DNA from 3 places in the Undibacterium sp. Di27W genome. Region 3 is predicted to be linked to each of the others. Evidence: predicted binding sites of a transcription regulator. Region 3 holds the regulator's gene; each other region holds the start of a gene.
What was found. The regulator FliA, encoded in region 3, starts transcription of late flagellar genes. The targets are predictions, from matches to a motif close to CTAAAGTTTNNNNNNNNNNNGCCGNTA.
Positions count from the first base shown of each region.

Region 1: the regulator FliA is predicted to act here: its motif matches at 2,461-2,487, upstream of ACO0LF_RS25335 (flagellar protein FlaG).
Region 2: the regulator FliA is predicted to act here: its motif matches at 2,415-2,441, upstream of fliD (flagellar filament capping protein FliD).

Region 1 covers NZ_JBMPOS010000015.1:52,673-56,961, reverse strand. Annotated here, with positions in the region: gene ACO0LF_RS25350 (lipocalin-like domain-containing protein) at 1-343, opposite strand, end outside; gene ACO0LF_RS25345 (quinone oxidoreductase family protein) at 336-1,337, opposite strand; gene ACO0LF_RS25340 (LysR family transcriptional regulator) at 1,462-2,328, shown strand; gene ACO0LF_RS25335 (flagellar protein FlaG) at 2,542-2,934, shown strand; gene ACO0LF_RS25330 (hypothetical protein) at 2,947-3,873, shown strand; gene ACO0LF_RS25325 (pyridoxal phosphate-dependent decarboxylase family protein) at 4,100-4,289, shown strand, end outside.
Region 2 covers NZ_JBMPOS010000005.1:35,387-39,675, forward strand. Annotated here, with positions in the region: gene ACO0LF_RS11630 (flagellin) at 83-1,903, shown strand; gene ACO0LF_RS11635 (flagellar protein FlaG) at 1,992-2,369, shown strand; gene fliD (flagellar filament capping protein FliD) at 2,477-4,289, shown strand, end outside.
Region 3 covers NZ_JBMPOS010000005.1:313,571-317,859, forward strand. Annotated here, with positions in the region: gene motD (flagellar motor protein MotD) at 1-655, opposite strand, end outside; gene ACO0LF_RS13025 (flagellar motor protein) at 673-1,413, opposite strand; gene ACO0LF_RS13030 (RNA polymerase sigma factor FliA) at 1,395-2,126, opposite strand; gene ACO0LF_RS13035 (MinD/ParA family ATP-binding protein) at 2,133-2,963, opposite strand; gene flhF (flagellar biosynthesis protein FlhF) at 2,956-4,278, opposite strand; gene flhA (flagellar biosynthesis protein FlhA) at 4,275-4,289, opposite strand, start outside.

The DNA of each region.
Region 1 (4,289 bases), on a different contig from region 3:
AGTGAGAACTGGTGTCCAGCACTGCGGCTCGAAACTCAGCCTCCGTGCCTTTGCGCTTGTCGCCTGCTGCAAACTTGTTGCGTCCGGATTTATAGATTTGCAGTGAATAACGTCCGCTGTCGTCGATGATGAGCAAGCCTTGTGGATGCTCTCCAAAGGTTTCTACACGGCTGCCATCGGCATGGATTTCGGGCGCTGCAATCAGGGTCCAGGTACCCGTCAATTGTTTTTGGATGGCATCATTCCTGTCTATTTCCTGATCCATGAAAGCCAGTGCTGGCAAGCTGAGGCTGGCGAGGCTGAGCATACTCATGCCCAGAAAGTACTGGGTAATTTTATGCATGATGATTGTTCCTGATAGAGTTTCTTGCGGAAGCGCTGATCGCCAGCAATAACTTGCCCGTGGTTTGCCGTGATTCCAGTGCTGCGTGTGCTTGTGCGGCGTGTTCCAGTGGGTAAATTGCATGTATGCGCAAGTGCAAGATACCTTCGGCTAACCAGTGCAGGGCGCGCTGGCTGCGATATTGGAGGCTGTCGGCATCAGCAACATGGTGGGCTAGTGTAGGGCGAGTCAAAAATAGCGAACCCTGACGACATAGATGCATGGGGTCTATGGGCGGTACATTCCCACTGGATTGACCAAACAGGACCAGACTACCCAAAGGCCGCAATGCAGCCATGCTGCCAAGATAAGTGCTCAAGCCGACTGAGTCATAGACGACATGGACGCCTTTTTGTTGCGTCAGATCTTTGACTGCATGCGTAAAATTAGTCTGATTGTAGAGAATTACATGATCGGCCCCGGCGGCCTTTGCCAGCACCGCTTTTTCGGCGCTGGACACTGTGCTGATGACGTTTGCCCCTTTGTGTTTCAAAGTCTGCGTCAGCAACAGACCCACACCTCCGGCACCAGCATGCACTAGTGCCGTATCACCTGCCTGCACGCGATAACTGGTTTCGCATAGATATTGAGTGGTGACAGCTTGCAGCATGGCCGCCGCCGCTTCTTGTGTACTTAATTTAGCTGGCAAAACGATGAGTTTCCAGGCGGGGATGGCGATGTATTCAGCGTAGGAACCTGCGTGCGACAACCAGGCAACGGCGCTGCCTGCCGTTAGTTCTGCATTGCCTTCAACTACCATGCCTGCCCCTTCTGCGCCGGGTATGCAGGGCAGGGAGGCAGGGTTCTGACCATTGCGCTGGTACACATCGGCATAGTTGATGCCTGCATAATCCACTCTGACCAGCACTTCACCTTCTTTAGGAACAGGCATGGGAATGTCGCGGCCTTCCAGTACATCTGGCCGACCTTGCGAAAATAATTGTATGGCTTGCATTTGTTCTTTCTGTTTGTATGTTGCTGCGATGTGCCCTGGGGATGGGTCTTGATACGCAGCTTAGCCAAACTCATGCAGAAAGAAAATTACTGAAAAATTCGCCTGGACTGTGCATAATTGCACCATGATGAATTGGGATGATTTACGTTATTTTCTGGCACTGGTCGACAGCACGACACTGACCGGGGCAGCGCGCCGCCTGCAGGTAGAGCACACTACGGTTGCCCGTCGTATTGATGCTCTGGAAAAGGCATTGCAACTACGCCTGTTTGACAGGCTGGTACGCGGCTGGCAATTGACGGCAGAAGGGCATGAGCTATTGAGCCAGGCCAGGGAAGTCGAGGAGCGCTGGTTTTCTTTTGAGCGAAAAGCCCTGAATATGGGGAAGCTGGAAGGGCTGGTGCGCATTTCTGCACCACCTGCCTTGAGCGCCTTTCTGCTGGCACCTCAGTTGAAATTTCTGAGCCAGGCACTGCCAGACATAGAACTGGAATTATTTGCCGAAAGCCACCATGTCAGCCTGGGCAAGCGCGAAGCAGACATTGCCTTGCGCATGGTACGGCCGCAAACCGCAGGCCTGGTGATCAAGCCGCTGGCAGCCATCCAGTATGGTGTGTATTCCAGCAAGGCTTACCTGAAAAACCGTGAAGAGGCAGCCTGGGAATTTGCTGCCTACGAAAAAAATTCTGCGACCCCGCATCATCAATGGCTGGAAAACTATATCAATGGACGCAAGCTCATCTTGCGCAGTAATGATCAATTGGTCTTGAGCCAGTTCGCGGCTTCAGGCATGGGGGTGACGGTGTTGCCGCATTATTTGCGCCATTCCCATCGTAATCTGTTAAAGGTGGAGCAGGAAGTTGATGTTGCCGCCAGGAAGCTCTGGTTGGTCATGCATGAGGATGTGCGTCGTTCCCCCAGAGTCAGGGCAGTAGCCGATAGCCTGATCGACTTGTTTGCCAGCAAGGCAATGAACGACATGTTGACTTGATTGCATATTTATCAAAAAATAGTTGGCATTGATACTATTTTAAAGTATTGTAAATATTAACATTGTTTAATTTTTTGGCATGGGCGCTTACATTTCCATACACTAATATCTGCATGCCTAAGTAGCCAGGGCCTAAACTTTTGACAAAATCGACCGTAATACACAATATGCGGTAATCCGTCATGCTGTTTAATTCGAGGGTCGGAGAGTGAAATGAGCATCAATTCAATAACAAACGGGAGCGCTGGCGGTGTCAGTGTTGACTCTCGACAAGATGTCAGGTCTGCACCCATCCCGGTCAAGGCCAGTACTTCGGCTGCGCCCATATCAGCCAGTGAGTCTGGTCAGGATATTGCAAAAAATAGTAGTGCCCAACATGATATCAGTGCCTCCGAATTAAAAAGCTCTGTGGAGCAGATCAATCGGGCCATAGGCTTAAATAATAGCGTTAATCTCAATCTTGATCATGATTCCGGGAAAGTCGTTGTGCAGATTGTCGATAATGAAACCAAGGCTGTGTTGCGGCAAATCCCTTCCAAAGAAGTATTGGCGATTGCCCAGGACCTTGATGGCAAAAAAGGTATATTCCTCAACGATCTTGCCTGAACGGATAAATGCATGATCCTGACCCAGGATGCGGATTATTGGATCAGGCAAGGCCAGCTCCCCATTCTCGACCGGCTAGGCAATGCCCCTGAGGAATTGCTTAGCTATGTAGCCAGGTATACTGATGCTGAGTACACACCAGTCCAGACCGAAATCACTCCCGAGTTTTTAGTCGATGTACGTGCCGCCATGGCTGAGCTGCCTTCGGTTGTCCTGGAATTGCTGGATAAGCCTTTGCTGGGTGTGTATTTTGGGCGTGGCCTGGGTTCATCTGCTGTCACGGATGTGATAGCCGGACCTGACGGACAGGTATTGGGCCTGGTCACTCTCATGGACGACGCGGCTTTCTTGCAGCGCAGCGCTAATGAATGGGCTAGCTGGAAAGAAAGTACCCCATTTTTGCCAGGCTCAGCCTATCAACTGAGTTTGCAAATTGAAGCCAGTGAAAACGATAATCGCAAAAATGCCATACAGTTCTTGCTCTTGCATGAATTTGGTCATGTGCTGACTGCCCATAGTGAGTTTTTGCCGGATTGGTGGATAGGCGCACAGAAATTCAAGGCTAGTGAGGAATATACTTTTCTAAGTCTGTGTTGGCAGATAGCCATGAATGGCGACATCATCCCCTTACTCAGACATGATTTCGCGCATCGCAAAGAGCTGCGTTTTTATAGCAAGCAGCAAGTTTCTGGTGACTTGATACTGGCGATCTACCAGGCACTGGAAAAAACCGGTTTCCCCAGTCTTTATGCCGCGACCAATGCCTACGATGATTTTGCCGAATCCTTTGCCATGTATGTACATGCTGTCATCATGGGTAAACCTTACCATCTGACGGTAGCTTCGGGTGATCAAATTATCATGGATATAGGCGATTACTGGTCCAGCCCGCGCGCCAGGGCAAAGAAGCAGCTCTTTGCCGAATACCTGGGCGACTGAAGCTTGCGACTGAAACTTATTTTGTACTCTTCACAGCTAAAGCCCTGTCAGTTTGTTGCCCGCCCGCCACTCCTGAGAGTTGAAGTCTTCGTTTGCTGCAATAAAGCTGCAAAATAAGCTTTATTCGGCGCTTGATACACCATACCCTCATCCATAATACGCATAAGCATAGACAGTAAAGGTCTATGTCACTCTGTATCCGTAATGATGAAAGATGGATCTTTGAATGACAGAAAACTCCCACAATTCGCTGGACCCCGAAGACTGGCAGGCATTGCGTGCGCAGGGACATCGCATGCTGGACGATATCCTTGATTATGCCCAGCAGATACGTGTGAGGCCGGTATGGCAAACCATACCGGCCGAGGTCCGGGCGAAATTCCAGTCTGAAGTGCCAACTGCTCCAGCAGAATTGC
Region 2 (4,289 bases), 280 kb from region 3:
CGGCGGTCCAATATCCTGGTAAAACAGACCAAAGTTTAAGGCCACCGGCCATATTTACATAACTTGGGTAAGGAGAACTAACATGGCTTCATTTATTAATACCAATATTGCGTCTTTGAATGCACAACGCAATCTGACTACTTCACAGTCTTCCCTGAACACTTCTTTGCAACGCCTGTCTTCTGGTCTGCGCATCAATAGTGCAAAAGACGATGCTGCGGGTTTGGCGATTTCTGAACGTTTGACTTCTCAGATCGGCGGCTTGAATCAAGCTGTTCGTAATGCGAATGACGGTATCTCTCTGGCGCAAACCGCTGAGGGTGATTTGACACAAATCGGCTCCAACTTGCAACGTATCCGTGATCTGGCAGTACAAGCAGCCAACGGCTCCAATAGTGCCAGTGACCGTGCCGCTCTGAACAACGAAGCTTCACAACTGATCTCTGAGATCAACCGTGTTGCCAGCTCTTCCAACTTTAACGGCGTTAATCTGCTGGACGGTAGCTTCACAGCACAAACTTTCCAAGTTGGCGCAAATGCAACATCGAACGATCAAATTTCCATCTCTTCCATCGCCAGTGCCAAGTCTTCCAGCCTGGGTGTTGGTGCTAGCTCCAGCTACTCCACTAGTGTTTCTGGCGGTGTAAATGGTGTAGGCGGCTTCCAGTCTGGTGACCTGGTCATCAATGGCTTCAATATTGGCGCGACCACCAGTGACGGCGTATCTTATGCAGACAGCAAAGGTAGCGCGATTGCCAAAGCAGCAGCCATCAATGCTGCGAATGGCACCACTGGTGTAACAGCCACTGCTCAGGCAACCACAACCAGCGGTACTGCTGCAACTGGCTTTGCCACAGCAATCGCCTCTGGCGACGTCTTGATCAACGGTGTTGACATTGGTGCCCTGGCAGCTGCTGGTAGTGCCGCTGAACGTGGTGCTCAAGTGACTGCCGCCATCAATGCAAAAAGCTCTCAAACAGGCGTTACTGCTTCGTTTGACTCCACCACTGGCGCTGTTGCCCTGAATGCTGCTGATGGCAGAAACATCACTGTATCCAAAACAGATGCTTCTTCCGGCTTGGCAGCAACAGTAACTGGTCTGGGTAGCGCTACTACTGGTGCAGCAACAGCGATCGGTACTGCAGCTGCAACAACAACTACTGCTGGTACGGTCAAGCTGTCATCCAGCAGCTCTGCCGGTATCGTTTTGGCAAATGGTGGCGCAGGTGTGGCAACAACAGGTGCGACCATTACTGGTACTAACTCCAACATCGCTGCTGGCGACATCCAGATCAATGGCGTCGATATCGGTGCGATCACTGGTGGTGCTACTGCGACCTTGCAAGGCGATGCGATCCGCGATGCGATCAACCAAAAAACCAGGCAAACTGGTGTTACTGCAGCCAATGTCGCAGGCGTGATTACGTTGACAAGTTCACAAAATGCGGGCTATACCTTCACAACTAAAGGTACAGCAACTGCAGCGAACAGTGGCTTCACAGTAGGTACTACTACCGTAGCAGGTGCTGGTGCTACTGCCGCAGGCTTGACTGCAGGTGCAACAGCAGCTACAGCAACAGTTGGTGCGGGCCTGTCATCACTCGACCTGACCACAGCATCTGGTGCAACATCTGCTCTGACAACGATCGATGCAGCTTTGGCTTCTGTCAATAGTTCACGTGCTTCTCTGGGTGCTTATCAAAACCGTTTCTCTTCAGCAGTCAACAGCTTGAATACGACTTCTGAAAACTTGACAGCTTCCCGTAGCCGTATCCGTGACGCTGACTTTGCTCAAGAAACAGCACAATTGACACGTGGCCAGGTATTGCAACAAGCTGGTACTGCAATCTTGGCTCAGGCGAACGCGTTGCCACAAGGTGTATTGGCTCTGCTGCGTGGCTAATCAATGAGACTAGATTAGTCTTTCATTGAAAATGAGTGGTCCCCTGGTCAAATTTATGATCAGGGGAATTTTACTTTAAGGAAACATCATGGACGTCCTATCGATTACCAGTTCATCGTCAGGAGCACCTGTTTCAGATAGAGTGAGCGGTACAGCCCCCATCCCTCAGATAGTGCAAAGCGCTGCGCCGCTGCAGACTGCCAACCCTGTGACAGCTACTGGCCAGAGTCCGAAGCCAGCCTCAGCCGACGATGTCAACAAGGCGGTTGCGGAAATCAACAAGTCTCTTCAATTGAGTTCACAAAATCTGGAATTTAGCGTAGACAACGATGCTAAAGAAGTCGTGGTCAAGATCGTTGACCAGCAAACCAAACAAGTCATCAGGCAAATTCCTACCCAAGAAGCATTAGAGATTGCAAAGTCTCTGGATAAATTGCAAGGTTTACTGATAAAACAGACTGCCTAAGATGAAATTTATGTCTATATTGAAAACAAGCAGGTAAATTCCCTTCTAAAGTCTGATTTACCCTTGCCGTTAATAAAGTAAAGTACTTCCAACAAAAGGGGAATCACGTGGCAGGAATTCAATCAACAGGCATCGGTTCAAATCTTAATGTGAACGACATCGTCTCCAAGCTGATGCAGGTGGAGAGCCAGCCATTGACGACGTTGGCAAAGAAAGAAGCGAGCTACCAGGCCAAACTATCCGCTTACGGAACCTTGAACGGTGCCGTTAGTGCATTCCAAAATGCACTAACATCACTGAACAACCCCACTACCTTTCAATCATTGAATGCCAGTGCTGGCGACTCCACCATTGCATTTGCGACTGCCAATAGTGCAGCAACTGCCGGTAGCTATAGTGTTGCCGTAAGCAAATTGGCTCAAGCGCAAGGGATATCCAGCGTTGGTCAAGCCAGCTCTACCAACGCTATTGGCGCAGGAACAGAAACCACCATCAGTTTTGCTTTTGGCACAATTACCGGAACTGCCGTTGCAGGCACTTATCCCGGCGGAACCACATTCGCGCAAGATGCGAATCAAACCGTAGGCACAGTCAAGATCAATAGCAGTAATAATTCCCTGCAAGGGATACGTGACGCTATCAATGCCGCCAATGTGGGTGTTTCCGCATCCATAGTCGGTGATGGCAGTGCCACCCCTTACCATCTGGTATTAAATTCAAGCAAAACCGGGGCTGCATCCAGCCTGAAAATCACTTCTTCTGGTGAAGATGCCGCTGTCACCTCTTTGTTGGCTTATGATCCAACTGGCACTCAAAATTTTACTGAAGTCAGTACAGCGCAAAACGCTAGCCTGACAGTAAATGGTATCGCCATTTCCAGCGCTTCCAATACAGTAACGGGTGCTATTCAGGGTGTTTCACTGACGGTATCCAAAGTAGGTACCACCTCTATTTCTGTTTCACCGAACACAACAGGCATCACGGCGGGCGTGAATAGTTTTGTCAAAGCTTACAATGACCTCAATACAACGATAAAAAGCCTGACTGCCTATGATCCCAATACCAATAAAGCAGGTTTATTATTAGGTGACTCAACAACACAAAGCGTGCAAAACCAGATCAGGAAAACTTTGTCCTCGTCTGTCAATGGTTTGGGTGGTGGCTTGACGACTTTATCACAGATAGGGGTCAGCTTTCAGAAGGACGGCTCCATTTCACTGGATGCCTCCAAGTTATCCACTGCTCTGGCGACTAAATTTAGCGATGTCGGCGGCTTGTTTGCCTCATTAGGCTCAGCTACCGATAGTCTGGCCAGCATTACCGGTTCATCTTCTGCCACCAAAGCTGGCAGTTATGATCTGGCCATTACTCAAATCGCCACCAAATCCAGCCTGACTGGCGATCTGACCCTGCCCGTCTCCACCACCATAGACCCCAGCACTAAAATTAGCGTCACCCTGGATGGTGTGACTGCGGATGTCAGCCTCGCAGCTGGCAGCTATAGCTCTGCAGACCTGGCAACGCTGATACAATCGTCTATCAATAGCACCTCAGCCTTTACGGCTGTAGGCGCAACTGCAAAAGCAAGCATAGTCGGTGGCGCACTGGTTTTGGAGTCCAATAAATATGGCTCCACCTCTGCCATCAATATCGCTGACAAAACCGGCACTGGCGTTGCGTCGCTGACTGGTACGGTAACTACAGGAAGTGCGGGCAAAGATGTGGCCGGTACTTTGAATGGCATTGCAGGCACTGGCAATGGACAGACACTGACTGGCGCAGCAGGCAGCACCGCCGAAGGACTTAAATTACTCATCGCCGGCGGCTCCATTGGAGCACGGGGCAAAGTCAATTTCTCTGTTGGCTATGCAACCCAGCTAAGCAGTCTGGTGAGCGGTTTCACCGGCAGCTCAGGCACTA
Region 3 (4,289 bases):
GTTTTGCCCCCTGCCCCACCGCGGTTACCCGGTTTTCATCCACGCCATTCTCGGTCAGCAGACGCGCCACCGTGCTGGCACGTACCGCAGATAATTCCCAGTTTGAAGGGAAGATGGGATTATTGATGGGCAGGTTATCCGTATATCCTTCTACCTGTATAGCATGGGTATCGATTTTAAGTACGCCTGCAATCGCTCTTAGTGCCTGTATGGAATCAATATTCAAGCGCGCATCACCCGGCGCAAACAAGAGGCTGGCATTGATTTCTATTGTAATGCCACGACTGGTCTGGGTCACCCTGACCTTACCTTCCCTGACCAGCGGTTCAAGTACGGTCAGGATATCCTTGGCCATGGTGGTCATTTGCGCACGCTCCTTGCGCAAGCCCTCGCTGCTGCGATTCTTGACCAAAGGCAGAGGATCAAGTTTGATTACTTGTTCATTTGGCGCATCCACCGGCTTGGGATTGATGGTCATGACCTTGCCAAAAGCCCCGGTCAGTGAATTCGACAACACCCGGTATTTACCCTCATTTAGCGAGGAAATGGCATACATGACAACAAAGAAGGCAAACAGCAAAGTAATAAAATCCGCATAAGAAACCAGCCATCGCTCATGGTTGTCCGGCTCTTCATGGTATTTTTTTCTCGCCATAGATAGTTTTTATATCTTCAATTCCGGTGATTGGTCAGTCTTTCTTCCACCACGCGTGGGCTATCGCCGAGGGCGATGCTATAAAAGATATCAGACAGCATTTCGCGACGTGTCACTTCACGACCTATGATTTCCTTGAGTTTATTACTGACAGGCAAGAACAGTAAGTTCGCCATGCCCACGCCATAGATAGTCGCAACAAAGGCAACCGCAATACCGCCACCCAGTTTGGAAGGATCGCTGAGGTTTTCCATCACATGGATCAAACCCAGGACGGCACCAAGTATCCCTATGGTGGGGGAATAGCCCCCCGCTGCTTCCCAGATCTTGGCGGCCTGGCGCTGTTCCATTTCATACAGAGATATATCGACATCCAGTATGTCCTTCAAGCGTATAGGGTCTATGCCATCGATGACCAGACGCAAGCCCTTGCCGATGAAAGGATCGGAAGAGGCATTCATATAGCGTTCCAGGCTAAGAAAGCCCTCGCGTCGTGCCACCACACTCCAGATCAGGGCATCTTCAACATTCTTTTTGCTGCTGTCAGGCGGCTCCGAAACTACCCAGCGCAACATGCGCACACCACGCCTGAACGTATTGAGGCGACTTTGCAGCAATACTGCCCCCAGGGTGCCAACAAAGACAATCACAAATGCGGCTGGCTGCACCAGCGATGACAAGCGCCCTCCTTCAATCAATTGACCGGACAGGATGCCAAATACCACCAGTATTAATCCAACTATGCTAGCCCAGTCCACGCCTTCTCCCTTAAGTAAGCCCTGAGCCTGGCGACTGCCTGACTATGTAATTGTGATATGCGTGATTCAGACACGCCCATGACGGCACCAATTTCTTTCAGATTCAGCTCTTGCTCATAGTACAAACCCATGAGCAATTTCTCTCGCTCGGGCAAGCTGTCTATCGCACCGATGACGGCATCCCGGAAATCGTCATTGAGCAAATCCTGCAAAGGGTCGCCAGACAAGTCTGAGCAATAGTGATCGAGAAAATGTTCCTTGGTATCGGAATCATGAAAGTCTTCGTAATACACGAGTTGATGCCCGCCACTGTCCGTCAGCAAGTCCTGGTATTCTTCCAGGCTCAGCTTGAGTGACTTGGCGACCTCGGTTTCCAGAGGTGGCCGCCCCAGCTTTTGCTGCAACACATTCATGGCATTTTCTATCTTGCGCATATTCTGGCGCACGCCCCGCGGCAACCAGTCACTGCTACGCAATTCATCCAGCATGGCACCCCGTATGCGTTGCACCGCATAGGTTTCAAATTGTGCGCCATGGGTATCTTCGTAACGGTTAACGGCGTCCAGCAGGCCTATCATACCGGCCTGCACGAGATCATCGACCTCCACGCTGGGAGGCAGGCGCGCCTTCAACTGGTAAGCAAGACGCTTGACCAGGGGCGCATGCTCCCTCAAAAGGAAGTTTTTATCTGATTTTCCGCTAGCGGTGTACATTTTTAATTAAATTCCAAGACCGACACCCAGCTCAGGTACTCCTTCTACACATAATGTGGAACGCGCAGTCTTTGCCAACTGCTCGGCCAGCCGTGAAAATGCCAATGAAGCAAGCGCCTTGGGGAAAGCATCAATCACAGAACGTCCCAAATGCGCCGCCTTTCTTACATGTTCATCTTCCGGCACATTACCAACATAATGCAATGGCACCGCCAGATACCGGCTGGCTGCCTGCGCCATATTTGTATAAATCAATCTTGCCTCTTTGTCCGATGCTCCTGAGACCAAGATACCATAACCACGCCTGCCCACTCTGTTGCTGACCCGTTTGATCAATCCATATGCTGCCTTGATCATGTCGGGATCTGCCGACACCTGTATCACCAGCTCACTGTCATCCAGCGTCGCCAGTGGAAAAGTGTCGTCACGATTGATATCGCTATCAACAATAACCAGGTCTGCACTATTGGCCACGGTGTCAAAAACCCTGGACAACTGGCGCGCACTTTCTGATGGCAACCAGGCGTGCCTGGCCAGCATCGTCACCGACAAGCCAGAAGCTACCAATTTGACGGCTTCCTTCATTGTACGCTGTTGTCTCGCTACATCCAATAAGGTCTGATCATGCCGGGCATTCAACCATGCACCTATACTGTTTTCTGAGGCACGCGCATCGACCATCAGGACCTGGCTACCCTGGCGTGCCAGTGACACGCCAAGATTGACCAGCATGCCACTTTTCTCATCTTCTCTCAATGCGGATAAAAAAGTAAACACTCTTGGTTTTGGTCCTGCCAGCATGCGGCGCAGGCCTTCTGCCTGATCAAAACTAGCCAAGGGACACCTCCTGACCTCTACGTCCAGCCACCTTGGCAACTGATGCAGCACCCGCCATTAGCAGTGGCAATTCTTCATCCAGATAGCGGAAAGCCGCCGTCTCACGCTTGAGTTTGAAGGCACGGTCTATCAAATATAATTTGTTGGCAATATGCAGATCTTCGGGCACACGCTGGCCACTGGCCACGTAGTACACCATGAGCTTTTGGCGTATCGCAATATCAAGTGCGCCACCTATGGTGGCTGCTTCATCGAGCTTGGTAAAAATACAACCAGCCAGTCCATTACCCTGATAGGCACGCACCACTTCGCTCAAAGTTTCACCCGTCGATGTCGCATTCAGGCATAACAAACGTTTTACCGGAGTGTCTGTTCCAGACAACATTGCCACCTGCTCGGTGACCATCTTATCGCGCTGGCTAACACCGACAGTATCGATCAATACTGTATGTTTGTTCTTGAGCTCGGACAAGGCAATGCGCAAGTCTGCCTCATCCTTGACGGCATGCACCATCACGCCCAGGATTTTGCCGTAGATACGCAATTGTTCAAAACCGCCGATACGATAGCCATCAGTCGTGATCAGTGCCAGCTTGGATGGGCCATGACGCATGACGCAACGCGCAGCCAGCTTTGCAGTGGTCGTGGTTTTGCCAACGCCGGTAGGACCAACCAGGGCATACACCCCTCCCTTTTCCAGCATTTCATTTTCATTATTAATGGTCGACAGATTGCGGACCAGGACATTCTTGATCCATTCCAGGCCATCTTCAGGCTTGTCTGCTTCTGGCAGTTTTTCGACCAGATAGCGAGACAGGCTGGCGCTAAAGCCGGTGGCCAGCAATTCTCGCAGGATTTCTGCTTTTTGCGGATGGCGTTTCTGAGTCTGGGTCCAGGAGATTTCTGCCAATTGCGATTCCAGCATGCTGCGCATGGAGCGAATTTCAGACATGACATCATTGAGCTCATTGGCGCTCACTGGAGCTTCAATCTCGCTGCCGAAAACGCTGGCGCTTTTTTGTGGCTTGAAGACTGGCACGTCGATAGGACGTTCCAGCGCTCTTTCCACTGGCCTGTGCAAAGAGCTGGACTGTTCAGTTTGAAAACGTGGTGCAAAGCGAGGCACTTCAGGCACAGAGGCCTGTTCACCATGATCTGGTGCGATGGCACTGATGGCTTCATCTGCCATCGCCAGAATCTCCACCTTGCCGCCCACATTGCGATTCGACAGGATCACGGCATCTGCCCCCAAAGCATCACGCAACATGCGCAAAGCTTCGCGAGAAGTATTCGCGGTAAATTTTCTGACGTTCATGATTGACCTCC